DNA from 4 places in the Bacillus aerius genome. Region 4 is predicted to be linked to each of the others. Evidence: riboswitches for the same ligand, from Rfam matches in the RefSeq annotation. Region 4 holds a riboswitch; each other region holds the start of a gene.
The links. Region 4 has a riboswitch for S-adenosylmethionine ahead of mtnW (2,3-diketo-5-methylthiopentyl-1-phosphate enolase). Riboswitches for the same ligand answer to the same signal wherever they lie in the genome.

Region 1 (3,777 bases), 1.5 Mb from region 4:
CACCGAACAGCTCGTCTGCTCCCTCACCTGAAAGAACAACTGTGACTTGTTTTTTCGCTTCTTTTGCCACGAAATACAATGGAATCGCCGCTGGATCAGCCAAAGGATCATCTAAATGCCAGACGATCTTTGGAAGCTCATTCATATATTCCTCAGGAGAAATCACAGCACTAAAGTTTTGCAATCCCAGCTTATCAGCTGTTTCTTTTGCTACATCTACCTCACTGAATCCATCCTGCTGGAAACCAACAGAGAATGTCTTCAGTTCAGGGTGAAATTCCTTTGCGACTGACACGATGAAAGAAGAATCGATCCCGCCTGATAGGAATGAACCAACAGGCACATCACTTCTCATATGGACTTTTACAGAATCATAGATAGCATCACGTACTTCTTCTACTAATTTCTGCTCTTGTGTTTGTTCAGGTTTGAATTGAACTTTCCAGTAAGTCTTAAATGCAATGTCTTGGCCTGGACGCAGTGTAAACTGATGACCTGGCTCGACTTTGTGCACTTTTTGATCAAGTGTATTTGGCTCAGGAACGAACTGAAAAGACATGTACTGCTGCAAAGCAGTCTCATCAAATAAAATGTTCTCATTCACAGCCATTAAGCTTTTGCGTTCAGAAGCAAAGTACACTTGGTCATCCATTTGTGTAAAATAGAGCGGTTTAATGCCGAAAGGATCTCTTGCGCCATATAATAACTGCGCTTCTTTATCCCAAATTAAAAATGCAAACATCCCGCGAAGCTTCGATGCCGCTTCTTCTTTATAGTGGCGATATGTGGCAAGAAGGACTTCCGTATCAGAATCTGTGCTGAACGTATAGCCTTTTTTCACAAGCTCTTCTTTCAGCTCCACATAGTTATAAATTTCTCCGTTGAAAATAATCCAATACTTTTCATCTTCATAAGAAAGCGGCTGCTTTCCGTGTTCAACATCTATAATACTTAAACGTCTAAATCCAAATCCTACATGCTCATCATGAAAGTACCCCTCATCATCCGGACCTCGATGAACGATGAGACGATTCATTTGCTTAATTAACTCTTCCTGCTCAGTAGTTTCGGACAATGGACGGTGATTAAATACACCAACAAACCCACACATATTATTGCCTCCACGTTATGTTATTTCTTAAAAGTAGACCTATAATTAGACAGTATTTTGTCCAATTTTGTTTCACATTTTTACGCTTTTTGTAGAATTTTTTTTAATCAAAAGGAAAACCGCTTAAAATAAGCGGTTTTGTATGTTGTTATTCTCCTAATGCTTCCTTGCGAAGCGTGTCGGCTTTATCCGTTTTTTCCCATGGAAGATCCAAGTCATGACGGCCAAAATGTCCGTATGCAGCGGTTTGTTTATAGATCGGACGACGTAAGTCAAGCATTTTAATAATGCCGGCTGGACGAAGATCAAAGTTTGCACGTACCACTTCAATTAATTTCTCTTCAGAGGCTTTTCCTGTTCCAAATGTATCAATTGAAATAGAGACAGGCTGTGCAACACCAATTGCATAAGCAAGCTGCACTTCACATGAATCTGCAAGACCAGCTGCTACGATGTTTTTCGCTACATAGCGAGCCGCATATGCTGCCGAACGGTCAACCTTCGTTGCATCCTTGCCAGAGAAAGCACCGCCACCGTGACGAGCATACCCGCCATAAGTATCAACGATGATTTTACGTCCAGTTAAACCAGCATCCCCTTGAGGTCCACCGATAACAAAGCGGCCTGTTGGGTTGATGAAGTATTTTGTTTCTTCATCGATCAGTTCACTTGGAACGACGGGGCGGATGACATGCTCTTTTAAGTCGCTTTGAATTTGTTCAAGCGTCACTTCTGGTGCATGCTGTGTAGAAATAACCACCGTATCAATACGAACTGGTTTGTTTTGTTCATCATATTCAACTGTTACTTGAGTTTTTCCGTCCGGACGAAGGTATGCAAGTGTTTCATTCTTGCGTACTTCTGTTAAACGGCGAGATAATTTATGTGCAAGAGAAATCGGCAGTGGCATAAGCTCTTCAGTTTCGTTGTTTGCAAAACCAAACATCAAACCTTGGTCACCTGCACCGATCGCATCAATTTCTTCTTCAGTCATTGTTCCTTCACGTGCTTCAAGCGCTTTGTCTACACCTTGCGCAATATCAGCAGACTGTTCATCAATTGATGTAAGAACCGCACATGTTTCCGCATCAAAACCATATTTCGCACGTGTGTAGCCAATTTCCTTAATCGTGTCACGCACCGTCTTTGGAATGTCGACATAAGTAGACGTTGTAATCTCACCGCTTACTAATACGAGACCGGTTGTTACAGAAGTTTCACAGGCAACACGTGCATTTGGATCTTTCTTTAAAATTTCATCCAAAATGCTGTCTGAAATTTGATCACAGATTTTATCTGGATGTCCTTCGGTCACTGATTCTGAAGTAAATAAACGACGATTTTGACTCATAATGGCTATTTCCTCCTGTACAAGACCACATCATCCCAAGATGAGGCCTCCAATATGATACGGAACTCGTTCCCTCTTATATTTCAACATGTTTATATTAGAGATGTTATTGGCAATTTGTTCATATGATATCCCAAAAATAAAAAAACCATTTCCTTCATTGCGAGGAAAGGGTCTGAGATCGCATGCCTTTCACTCTTATCGCTCAAGGTGTTCTTGTACCTTGCATCAGGTTAGCACCTTGGTTTCTCAGCATGTTCATGCCTTTTTCATAAGAAACCGGTTGCTGGGCTTCATCGGGCCTGTCCCTCCACCAACTCGGGATAAGAGTATCCGTTCAATAAGATATCTTATCTTAAACCCTTGCGTCATGTCAATGGTTCATAGGAATTATCTCCCCTTTTTTTCACCTCATCATTAGCATCACCAAAAAGCATATTTTCATAGCAGAAATGAAAAAACACACACAAAAATGTTTAAATAGTATAGACTATTATTATCAATGTGTTATACTAATCAAAACAAACAAATTCAACGGTAAAGGAAGGGTTTTTTTATGAACTCAGTGGATTTAAAAGAAGATTTGCAGTCATTGCTCTCATTAGAAAATACGCACCAAAATTTATCTGTTCCGAAACTTGTTGAAAAGATTTTGGCACGTAATGAAGGCGTTTTAACTTCAACTGGTGCTGTGCGCGCCACAACGGGTGCCTACACTGGACGTTCGCCTAAAGATAAATTCATCGTAAAAGAAGAAAACTCTGAACATAAAATTGATTGGGGTCAAGTGAATCAGCCGATCTCGAAAGAGGCATTTGATCGTTTATATACAAAGGTTGTGTCATACTTAAAAGAACGTGATGAACTATTTGTCTTTGATGGTTTTGCCGGTGCTGACGAAAAATACCGTATGCCAATTACAGTTGTAAATGAATTCGCTTGGCACAATCTCTTTGCAAAGCAGCTATTCATCAGACCTGATGGATCAACACCATCATCAAACGAAAAACCTTTCACCATCTTATCTGCACCTCACTTTAAAGCAGATCCTGAAACAGATGGCACAAACTCTGAAACGTTTATTATCGTTTCTTTTGAAAAACGGACGATTCTGATCGGTGGAACAGAATATGCAGGAGAGATGAAAAAATCCATTTTCTCTGTTATGAACTACCTGCTTCCTGAACAAGATATTTTATCAATGCACTGCTCTGCTAACGTCGGTCAAGAAGGCGATGTTGCTTTATTTTTCGGCCTTTCAGGTACTGGAAAAACGACGCTTTCTGCAAGTGCAAGCCGCAAGCTGATTGGAGAC
Region 2 (3,777 bases), 200 kb from region 4:
AAGTGCGGTAGCTGTTGGGACAGCCAATTTTGTGAACCCATTTATATGCCCGGAAATCATTGATGAACTGCCGAATGTGTTAGCGGCTTATGGGTATTCATCTGTAGAGGAATGCATCGGAAGGAGCTGGAAACATGAAGCACTTGCCCATCATCGCGCTTGATTTTCCATCAGGACAGGAGGCGCACGCCTTTATAGATCGTTTTGAAGGCACTCTATTATTCGTAAAGGTCGGCATGGAGCTGTTTTACCAAGAAGGTCCTGCCATTATTGACGCACTGAAAGAAAAAAATTGCCGTATTTTCCTTGATCTGAAGCTTCATGACATTCCAACAACTGTGCAAAAAGCGATGAACAGGCTTGCTGCACTTGGTGTTGATTTGGTGAATGTACATGCAGCCGGCGGGAAAAGAATGATGCAGGCGGCCGTAGAGGGGCTTGAAAGCGGAACCCCTGCCGGGCAAAATCGCCCGGCTATTATTGCAGTGACCCAGCTGACAAGCACGTCAGAAGATATGATGAAAAAAGAATTACTAATTGACCGCCCATTGCAAGAGGCGGTGCTTCATTATGGACAATTGGCATATGAAAGTGGACTTGATGGTGTGGTGTGCTCTGTTCATGAATCAAAACAGCTTCATGAACAAATCTCTCCTTCCTTTCTCACTGTGACGCCAGGAATTCGCTTACCAAATGATCAAACGGATGACCAAAAGCGTGTGGCGACACCTGCCTTTGCCAAAGAACAGGGTGTTTCACAGATTGTTGTGGGAAGATCGATCACAAAAGCCACAAACCCAGTGGAAGCTTATCAACAAATTTTGAAAGAGTGGGAGTGACTGCCGGATGAAAACGAAAATCGCGAAGCATTTATTACAAATCAAAGCTGTCTCTTTAAAACCAGACGAACCATTTACATGGGCGAGCGGTATCAAATCACCGATTTACTGTGACAATCGCCTCACCTTGTCTTATCCTGAGGTCAGAGGGGACATTGCGGAAGGTTTAAAAGACTTGATTCTCACTCATTTTGAAGGAGCGGAAGTTGTCGCAGGTACAGCTACAGCTGGCATTCCTCATGCGGCATTAGCAGCTGATCGTCTGAATGTACCGATGTGTTATGTAAGAAGTAAACCAAAAGCACACGGAAAAGGAAATCAAATTGAAGGAGCCGTATCACCTGGACAAAAGGTGGTTGTCGTAGAAGACCTCATCTCAACTGGAGGCAGCGTTCTTGAAGTTGTGGCTGCTCTAGAAGACGAAGGCTGTGACGTACTCGGAGTTGTTGCGATCTTCACTTATGGACTGCCAAAAGCAGCTGCGGCTTTTCAAGAGAAAAACATTCCCTATGTCACGCTGACAGACTATGACACACTGACAGAAGTGGCACTTGAGCTAAAAGCAATCGAGCCTTCTGCTATGAATAAACTAAAACGCTGGAGACAGGATCCTTCGTCTGAATCTTGGATGGAAGAAACGGTCTAAAAAGCTTGTCTTGTTTTAAAAAAGCTGTGCTGCGCTGCACAGTTTTTTATTTGGTTAAAAATAGTAAAATAGACTCAAATTTAAATAAAAACTAATCCTATCAATAAAGTCGGGTTGACTTTTGTTTGAATTGTGTTAATATTTAATACAAATTAAAACTCTTATCCAGAGAGGTGGAGGGACTGGCCCGATGAAGCCCGGCAACCTGCGATTTGCAAGGTGCTACTTCCTGCAAAATGATTCTATTTTGAAAGATAAGGAAATCGTGAGCTTCCTCATCTTTCTTTCGGACTGAAAGAAAGTTTTTTTATTTTAACGGTGAGGAGGAAGAGGAGATGGAACTGAAACAAAACCAGGATGAGGACTTAGTGAAGCATATGCAAGAGCTGATTGGGGATATGAAATTCGGTTCAATTACGTTGGTCGTTCAGGACGGTCAAGTGATTCAAGTGGAAAAAAATGAAAAAATCAGATTAAAGTAGTGCGGAGAATAGCAATAGAAGCAGTACTCCGGAAGGGGAGAAACAATGTTAACTTATGAAAATTGGCAAGAGCCGTCCATTACATTTCAAGAGGACGATTTGTATAAAGGGGCCCTATCTGTGCTGAAATGGGCGTACGGCCACTATGGTGATCAGCTCGTTTATGCATGCAGTTTTGGCATTGAGGGCATTGTCCTGATCGATCTTATTGCGAAAGTAAAAAAAGATGCAAGAATTGTCTTTTTAGATACAGGTCTGCATTTCAAGGAAACATACGACACCATTGATGCAGTTAAGGAAAGATATCCTGGGTTAGACATCGTGCTGAAAACACCTGAGCTGACGGTGGAAGAGCAGAATGAGCAGCATGGTGATAAATTATGGGAAACGAATCCTCAAAGCTGCTGCCATATGAGAAAGGTCATTCCATTGCAAGAGGCACTATCTGGCTATCCGGCATGGCTGTCTGGTTTAAGAAGAGAGCAGTCGCCTAAACGAGCAGGTACGAACTTCTTAAATAAGGATGAAAAATTCCAATCAGTCAAAGTATGTCCGCTCATCCACTGGACGTGGAAGGACATATGGAGATATGCGTCTAGAGAGGATCTTACTTATAATCCGCTGCATGACCAAGGATATCCAAGCATCGGGTGTGCACCTTGTACACAGCCGGCATTTACTGCTGATGATTTGCGTTCTGGAAGATGGTCAGGGACAGCAAAGACTGAGTGCGGATTACATGAGTAAGGGAGCATAATGTATGGAAATCGCCGCAATTTTATTTAGCTTATTCTTTGCTTTAAATATTGGCGCAAGCGGAGCAGCCGCTTCGATGGGCATCGCATATGGTTCAGGTGCGATCAAAAAGCCAATATACGCGCTCAGCGTTTGTGCAGTTGGAATATTAGCAGGTTCAGTGATTGGCGGCGGCGAGGTCGTCAAAACGATCAGCTCCGGGATTATGCCTGAATCTGTCATCACACTTGAAATTGTGTGTATCATCATTGGCTCGGCCGCATTATCACTTTTCATAGCGAATCTCTTGGCCATTCCTTTATCCACAAGTGAGGTCACAGTAGGAGCTGTGGTCGGTGTGGCAGCCGCATATAAAGTGCTGTATGTGAAATCGATCTTAGTCATTGTCTCTTTTTGGGTGATTATTCCGATTGTTGCCTTTGTTTTTACCTTTGCTGTTGTCAAAATCATCAGATTGTTCCCTAAACGGACATTATCCAAAAAAGGAACATTGATCTTATCTGTTGTTTTGATTATCAGTGGGTTTTTAGAAGCGTTTTCAGCCGGCATGAACAATGTCGCCAATGCGGTCGGCCCGCTTGTCGCGTCAGGTGTTTTATCAGTCGGGCAAGGAACCCTTTACGGCGGAATCTTTGTGGCCATTGGGGCGCTGCTTCTAGGAAGAAGGGTACTAGAAACAAATGGAAAGAAAATTACACGCTATCAAACGGGTGAAGGCATTCTATTATCGAGCACCGGTGCAGGACTTGTCATCGTCAGCTCTATATTCGGACTCCCTGTTCCCCTTACTCAAATTACCTCCTCGTCCATTATTGGGCTTGGTATGGCAAAGGGTGGACCGAACATTTTTCATAAACATGTTGTGAAAAAAATGCTGAAGGTATGGGTTGTGTCACCTTTCTTATCACTTAGTCTATCTTATTTGTTGGTAAGCCTTTTCTTAAAAGGAGACTATTACTCTATCTTTATCATGATGAGTGTACTGCTTGCTTCACTAGGTGCACTGAGTCTTATGAAGGCAGTTAAAAATGAGAGCAGCTCGATTCATGAACAG
Region 3 (3,777 bases), 130 kb from region 4:
TTTAATACACAAATTCGTTCAAGCTTTGCCTTATGACCTTCAATTATGCGCAGTCTAGCAGCAGCTTGTGGTTTGTTGTCATCATTATAAATGACAAAATGAATGGCTTCGTCCTCAAGTTCATCAATTTCGATCTCTAACGGGACTTCTTGTTCTTTTACGAAAACTTCTTTTCGAACATAATAAGCATCTTCTCGTTGTGTTTGTTCTTTTACGATGACTGTATTCAAATGTCTTTAACCCTCTTCTCCTAAGATAAATGTTTCATAAACGGTCCAAGAACCGTTCTCTAATTGATATAAAAGGTGGAAGCGGTCAACCGTTTCCTCGTGGTCAATTTTTCTCAGCTTCAATGTGCCTAGAACGTCTGAATGCTCATCGTCTGATAACTTTTGAGCCACTGTCACATGCGGAACAAATGCATATTCAGGTGTACCAGCAAGCGGATCAGTGTACAACTTCTCATTGAGAGTCATTAATTCTTCGTTCGGTTCTACTTTCATATAAATCACGTTGTTTACAGGAGCGAATGAACTGAATTTTTTAATACGTAACGTAATAGGAGAAGCATTTTTTGCGTACTCTCGCAAGGTGGAGACGACCTCAGCTGCTTCTAGATCCGTTAATTCAAAAGGTGTTCTTAATGTTAAATGAGGTGGTATGAGTGCATAGTTCGGATCATAACGTTTCCGATAAGAGTTCGCAATGTCTTGCAATTTTTTTGATGGAAATAAAACAACTCCGTATTTCATCATGTTCCCTCCTGATTAAGAAAGTATTTATTATTTTTTATTATAACAAAATTCAGTTGATTAACGAATATGGGAGCATTCTTTTTAACGAAGGTGAAATGAGCGGCTGCCAAAACGTCCATTTATGATCGCCTTCGAATGTCTCAAATAAATAATCCGCACCGGACTTCTCCAAAAGGACCTTTAATTCTTCGTTCGGCTGAATAAAGTCTAGCACTTGCCCATCTGTCGTTTTCACAGCTGTTTCTTCTAACCCGATTTGATGGATAATGGCATAATGAGCAAGGGATGATGACTGTTTGACTGCTTGCAGAACCGACTCATCCACGTAAGGAGACTGCAAAATCAGTCCGCCAAATAACGAAGGATAATCAATGGCTGTCATAAGTGAGATCGTAGCACCTAATGAATCACCAATAAATGTACGACCTGATCCAACTTGATACGTTGGATAGTGTTCATCAATATACGGAACTAGTTCATTTGCCAAAAAGCGTTTATACGCCTCGAACTTTGGTCCGTCTGGATGATACGTATTTCGTCTTTCAGTAACATTTTCATATGGGACACCAATGATAATCGAGCGTTCCATTTCTTTGTTTTGCATTAATTCTTCCGCTTGTCTGCCTATTTTACCTAGACGGAAATAATCATGACCATCTTGTGCAATGATGACATGATATGTATAAAGGGGGGAGTAATTGACTGGCAAATAAATCAAAATGGTCATATCTGCCCCAAGTTCTTTTGACTGTAAGGTTTCTTCTTGAATGATGCCTGTTTTCTTCACCATAATCCATTCCTCCAGCTAACCAAATTCATCATAAGTGAAACGTTTCCATTCATTGTAACACGAAAAACAGCGTTGTTCCTATATGCTAACATGCAATCAAATTGGCTGACATCCAATCTGCTACAAAATACAGAAAATTTTAATTAATCGTTACATTTCCCCTTGAAAAATGAGGTTTAATGCGTTACAGTATTAAGAATTAGAACAGACAGACAACACATTCTTATCGTGAGAGGTGGAGGGACTGGCCCTTTGAAACCTCAGCAACCGGTATGCATCACTTCATGTGATGTACCAAGGTGCTAAATCCAGCAAGCAGCTTTTTTGCTTGGAAGATAAGAGGAAGCGATTAAACCCCTTCTTCTTATGAAGAAGGGGTTTTTCTGTTTTGAAATTAGATTTTTACTTAGGATGGTGTCAAATGACAGAACATGTGGAAACGAAGTTAGCGCAAATTGGAAACCATAGCGAAGAGGTGACTGGTACTGTCAGTCCTCCCGTTTATCTTTCAACAGCTTACAGACATAGAGGCATTGGGGAATCAACAGGATTTGATTATATTCGGACGAAAAACCCAACAAGGCAGCTTGTAGAAGATGCGATTGCTTCACTCGAAGAAGGAACGGCCGGTTTTGCCTTCAGTTCGGGAATGGCTGCCATCCAAACGATCATGGCGCTGTTTGAGAGCGGGGATGAACTCATTGTTTCATCAGATTTATATGGCGGTACATACCGTCTATTTGAAAACGAATGGAAAAAGTACGGACTGCGCTTTGTTTATGATGATTTTTCAGATGAAGACTGTTTACGCTCTAAAATGACGCCAAATACAAAAGCCGTCTTTATTGAAACGCCAACAAACCCACTCATGCAGGAAGCGGATATTCAAAAGGTTGCGAAAATCGCAAAAGAACACGGTGCATTGGTCATTGTGGATAACACCTTTTATACGCCCGTCTTGCAAAAACCGATTACACTTGGAGCGGACATTGTCATTCATAGTGCCACCAAATATTTAGGCGGACATAACGATGTTCTTGCCGGACTTGTCGTCACAAAAGGAGAGAAGCTATCGGAAGACATGTTCCAGCATCAAAACGCCATTGGGGCGGTTTTATCTCCATTTGACTCATGGCTTTTAATGAGAGGAATGAAAACATTGGCGCTGAGAATGCGTCAGCACGAAGCAAATGCGAAGGAATTAGCTGATTTTCTAAAGCAGCAGCCTGAAATTCAAGATGTCCTTTACCCAGGAAAGGGAGGCATGCTGTCATTCCGAGTAGCCAAAGAGGACTGGGTCAATCCATTTTTGAAGCAGCTGAAAACGATTTGTTTTGCTGAAAGCCTTGGCGGAGTCGAAAGCTTCATTACGTATCCTGCAACGCAAACCCATATGGACATCCCAGAAGAGATTCGCATCGCAAACGGTGTTTGTAACAAATTGCTCCGTTTCTCAGTCGGGATTGAGCATGTGGAGGATCTAAAAGCAGACCTGAAACAGGCACTATCAAATGTGAAAGAGGAGGTACACACGAAATGACCACACATGATTGGACACTCGAAACACAACTCGTTCATAATGCGTTTAAAACAGACCGCTCAACAGGTGCAGTCAGTGTACCGATTCAACATGCATCGACGTTTCACCAAAGTAGCTTCGATGACTTTGGTCAATATGACTACTCCAGATCAGGCACCCCTACACGTCAGGCATTGGAGGATACCATTGCAGCGCTAGAAGGAGGAACGAGAGGGCTTGCCTTTGCGTCAGGTATGGCAGCCATTTCAACTGCTTTTCTTCTATTATCAAAAGGAGATCATGTCCTTGTCACAAGAGATGTGTACGGCGGGACTTTCCGAATGATCACCCAAGTGCTTTCAAGATTTGGGATTGAGCATACCTTTGTGGACATGACCAATTTGAATGAAGTGAAACAAGGCATTCAATCAAATACAAAAGTCATTTACATGGAAACACCGTCAAACCCTACACTCGGTATTACGGATATTGAAGGTGTCGTACAGATTGCGAAAGAACATGACTGTCTGACTTTCTTAGATAATACGTTTTTAACACCTGCGCTTCAACGTCCGCTGGACCTTGGTGTTGATGTTGTGCTGCACAGCGCAACGAAATTTTTAAGCGGCCACAGTGATGTACTGTCAGGCTTAGCCGTGGTGAAAGATGAGAAGCTAGGAGATGAACTTTATTCGCTGCAAAACTCCTTCGGC
Region 4 (3,777 bases):
CTTCTCTTAATTCCTCTTCGAAGTCATTCGTTTCGCTGTCAAAGAAAGGATCTGTGAAGACGAGTTTTTCTGTAATGTCACAAAGATCAGGGTTCGTAAACTGTTTCACGAATTGTTTTTTGATTTTAGGATTTGTGGCAAAGTCAGACGTGTAAAATAGTGTTTTGCCTAAAAATTCTCCGACATGATCTGATAAATACGGGTATTGTTTTCCGGCAATTAGCCCTTTTCTGACGATTTCGAGGTGTGATAGATCCTCCATTGCCGTCACTGCAAGAGCTGTATCCGAATAATAGACGGCTGGTACGAGATGAGGTGCATACTCTGACTGCTTGATGAGTGCTGCACTTTCAATTCTTGCACGATCTAATGTCAGCGGCCAGCTTTCTCCAACGACTTTTGCGTAAGGAAGGGCCTGCTTGATAATCAGTCCTTTTGCTTGTTTGTGATCATAAATATGAAAGACGTAATTTAAATTTCCGTCACCGATTTCAGTGCATGTTAAATGACTGCTCTCCTGAATCAATCCAAGTCTAATGGCAAGTGCAACTGCCGAACTTTCTGTTAATTCTTCATATGATGCCGTAAGTGTAACCAATTGCTTCCCTCCAAATCATATAAAAAAGCCTCTTTCTCCTGAGAGAAAGAGGCTTGATGGCGTGTATGCTCGAAGCCTCTCTTATCTCTCAGCACATACGTCTGATGGAATTAGCACCGTGCCCTATAAGACAATGAATTGTCTTGGCGCTGTTCTTGCTGCGCCCCACTTCACAGTGGTATTAACGGTCGGTTGCTGTTGGGGTCAAAAGGCCAAATCCCTCGCCCAACTCTCGATAAGAGAAATCAATATGTAATTGTTTCATGTCTGCTTGCATTTCTTAATTCTAGATATTATCAGAGCTGCAGTTCACATGTCAATCTTTTTTCAAAATTGCTTTACAATTCATAAAACAATCCATTACAGTGATTGTATTGTCATGTAACTTGAATAGAAGGTGAAAAAATGGAATTCCAGCAATCGGATGTATTGAAACATTTACCGAAACAATTTTTTGCGTCGCTTGTACAAAAAGTACAGAAAAAAGTGCAGGAAGGGGCAGATGTGATTAATTTAGGTCAAGGAAATCCTGATCAGCCCACTCCTCCACATATTGTGAAAGCGATGCAGGAAGCGGTAGCAAAACCTGAAAATCATCAATACTCCTCATTCCGCGGGACAGCGAAACTAAAAAAAGCTGCAGCTACTTTTTATGAAAGAGAATATGGTGTCACGCTTGACCCAAAGACAGAGATTGCCATCTTATTTGGAGGGAAAGCGGGACTAGTCGAATTGCCGCAATGTTTACTGAATCCAGGTGATACGCTGCTTGTTCCAGATCCGGGCTATCCTGATTACTGGTCAGGCGCTGTGCTTGCCGGAGCTCGCATGGTCACAATGCCTCTTCTTGAACAAAATGATTTTTTACCTGACTACCACCAATTGTCAGAGCAGGATAAGAATCAAGCAAAATTGATGTACTTAAATTACCCAAATAATCCGACTGGTGCGACTGCAACCCGGACATTTTTTGAAGATACTGTTGCGTTTGCGAGTGCAAATAAGATGTGTGTTGTCCATGATTTTGCATATGGCGGCATAGGATTTGACGGCGAAAAGCCCCTTAGTTTCCTGCAAATAGACGGAGCAAAAGAGACAGGTATTGAAATCTATACATTGTCCAAAACGTATAATATGGCTGGTTGGAGAGTCGGTTTTGCAGCAGGGAATGCCTCTGTTATCGAAGCCATTGAGCTTTATCAGGATCACCTGTTTGTGTCACTGTTTAAAGCAACTCAAGATGCAGCAGCAGAAGCACTTTTAAGCGATCAAACGTGCGTACAAGTACAAAATGATCGGTACGAAAAAAGACGAAACACTTGGATTGCTGCATGCAAAGAGATTGGCTGGGACGTCAGTGCGCCAAAGGGCTCGTTTTTTGCTTGGTTAAAGGTGCCTGAAGGGTATACATCTGAAACTTTTTCGGATGTATTATTAGAAAAAGCACATGTTGTTGTGGCACCAGGGAATGGCTTTGGTGCTCACGGTGAAGGCTACGTCAGAGTCGGCCTTTTAACAAGTGAGGAGCGGCTAAAGGAAGCCGCTGATCGTATCGCTGCCTTGCAGTTATTTGAAAAAAAGCCATTGACAACGTAAAAAAATGGTGCGATAATTCAGGCAATATTTAAGAAAATTGAATATTCTTATCAAGAGTAGGCAGAGGGACTAGCCCAATGAAGCCCGGCAACCGACTTCCATGAAGCACGGTGCTAATTCTTGCAGCAAGCGCTGAGAGATAAGATTCGGATGAATGAGACGAAACCTCTTTAACGCGCTGATCAAGCACTTAAAGAGGTTTTTTTATTGACCATATACAGGACGCAATCGAAAGGGGATTCCTAGTGAGTGAACTACTGGCAACATACGTACTAACACATCGAGAGGATGAACAAATAGACCGAAAAGCAGAGCAGATCGCACTTGGGTTAACGGTCGGGTCATGGACGGACTTGCCGCAGCTCAAAAAGGAGCAGCTAAAAAAACATAAAGGCCGTGTGGTGAGCGTAAAAGAACAGTCCTCCGCAAATGGTGGTCTGTATCAATCAGAGGTGACCATTGCTTATCCTGAGGCGAACTTTTCAGCTGATATACCAGCGGTGTTGACGACGATTTTTGGAAAGCTTTCACTGGATGGGAAAGTAAAGCTCGTCGATATCGAATTTTCGGAAAGGTTTAAAAGCTGTCTGCCAGGACCGGTATTTGGCATTGAGGGGATACGAAAGAAAGTAGGCGTGTTTGATCGGCCGCTATTGATGAGTATATTTAAAGGCGTGATCGGCCGTGATATGGAGGATTTAAAAAAGCAGCTCCGCTTACAGGCTTTAGGTGGAGTAGACTTCATCAAAGATGATGAGATTTTATTTGAAAGCCCATTAGCCCCTTTTGAAGATCGAATCATGGAAGGAAAAAAGATATTAAAAGAAACATATGAAGAGACAGGACATCGCACGCTTTATGCTGTTAATTTAACTGGTAGAACTTTTGATTTGAAAGATCGAGCAAGAAAGGCAGCCGAACTCGGGGCTGATGCGCTTTTATTCAACGTTTTTGCCTATGGACTTGATGTCATGCAAAGCTTGGCTGAAGATCCAGAGATCCCATTGCCGATCATGGCACATCCGGCAGTGAGCGGTGCAATGACATCATCTCCAGACTATGGATTCTCGCATTCTCTTCTTTTAGGCAAATTAAATCGATATGCTGGCTCTGATTTAAGTCTTTTTCCCTCTCCTTATGGATCAGTCGCCCTTCCGAAAAAAGATGCCATTGGCATTTTCGAAGCATGTGTGAAAGAGGATACAGTTCAACAAACATTTCCTGTCCCTTCAGCAGGCATTCACCCGGGAATGGTGCCGATCTTAATCAAAGATTTTGGACTTGATCATGTCATTAATGCAGGCGGGGGAATTCACGGACATCCGCGGGGAGCAACTGGAGGAGGGAAAGCCTTTCGTTCGATCATTGATGCGGTGGTCAAAAAAGAGTCTATCGAAGAAAAAGCATCAACTTGTCAAGACTTACAAGCAGCACTTGATCTTTGGGGAAGGGTAGCAGAATAAATGAAAAAACCAATTGTATGTTGTGATTTTGATGGCACGATTACGAAAAATGATAATATCATTCGCATCATGAAGCAGTTTGCTCCAAAAGAATGGACGAAATGGAAGGATGGTGTTCTA

Region 1: linked by a shared signal. The riboswitch ahead of metK (methionine adenosyltransferase) and the one ahead of mtnW (2,3-diketo-5-methylthiopentyl-1-phosphate enolase) in region 4 are both predicted to bind S-adenosylmethionine.
Region 2: linked by a shared signal. The riboswitch ahead of M2353_RS07755 (DUF2292 domain-containing protein) and the one ahead of mtnW (2,3-diketo-5-methylthiopentyl-1-phosphate enolase) in region 4 are both predicted to bind S-adenosylmethionine.
Region 3: linked by a shared signal. The riboswitch ahead of M2353_RS05970 (methionine biosynthesis PLP-dependent protein) and the one ahead of mtnW (2,3-diketo-5-methylthiopentyl-1-phosphate enolase) in region 4 are both predicted to bind S-adenosylmethionine.

Annotation. Positions count from the first base shown of each region.
Region 1 covers NZ_JARYHO010000001.1:2,756,036-2,759,812, forward strand. Annotated here, with positions in the region: gene asnB (asparagine synthase (glutamine-hydrolyzing)) at 1-1,111, opposite strand, end outside; gene metK (methionine adenosyltransferase) at 1,260-2,462, opposite strand; SAM riboswitch class I at 2,658-2,792, opposite strand; gene pckA (phosphoenolpyruvate carboxykinase (ATP)) at 3,019-3,777, shown strand, end outside.
Region 2 covers NZ_JARYHO010000001.1:1,504,695-1,508,471, forward strand. Annotated here, with positions in the region: gene M2353_RS07740 (dihydroorotate dehydrogenase) at 1-163, shown strand, start outside; gene pyrF (orotidine-5'-phosphate decarboxylase) at 135-839, shown strand; gene pyrE (orotate phosphoribosyltransferase) at 847-1,485, shown strand; SAM riboswitch class I at 1,644-1,746, shown strand; gene M2353_RS07755 (DUF2292 domain-containing protein) at 1,863-1,967, shown strand; gene M2353_RS07760 (phosphoadenylyl-sulfate reductase) at 2,013-2,714, shown strand; gene M2353_RS07765 (sulfate permease) at 2,728-3,777, shown strand, end outside.
Region 3 covers NZ_JARYHO010000001.1:1,169,963-1,173,739, forward strand. Annotated here, with positions in the region: partial or broken gene M2353_RS05955 (GNAT family N-acetyltransferase) at 1-230, opposite strand, end outside; gene M2353_RS05960 (YjcG family protein) at 237-752, opposite strand; gene M2353_RS05965 (esterase family protein) at 805-1,545, opposite strand; SAM riboswitch class I at 1,766-1,887, shown strand; gene M2353_RS05970 (methionine biosynthesis PLP-dependent protein) at 1,967-3,085, shown strand; gene metC (cystathionine beta-lyase) at 3,082-3,777, shown strand, end outside.
Region 4 covers NZ_JARYHO010000001.1:1,300,543-1,304,319, forward strand. Annotated here, with positions in the region: gene mtnK (S-methyl-5-thioribose kinase) at 1-598, opposite strand, end outside; gene M2353_RS06715 (pyridoxal phosphate-dependent aminotransferase) at 1,004-2,194, shown strand; SAM riboswitch class I at 2,239-2,340, shown strand; gene mtnW (2,3-diketo-5-methylthiopentyl-1-phosphate enolase) at 2,440-3,657, shown strand; gene M2353_RS06725 (2-hydroxy-3-keto-5-methylthiopentenyl-1-phosphate phosphatase) at 3,658-3,777, shown strand, end outside.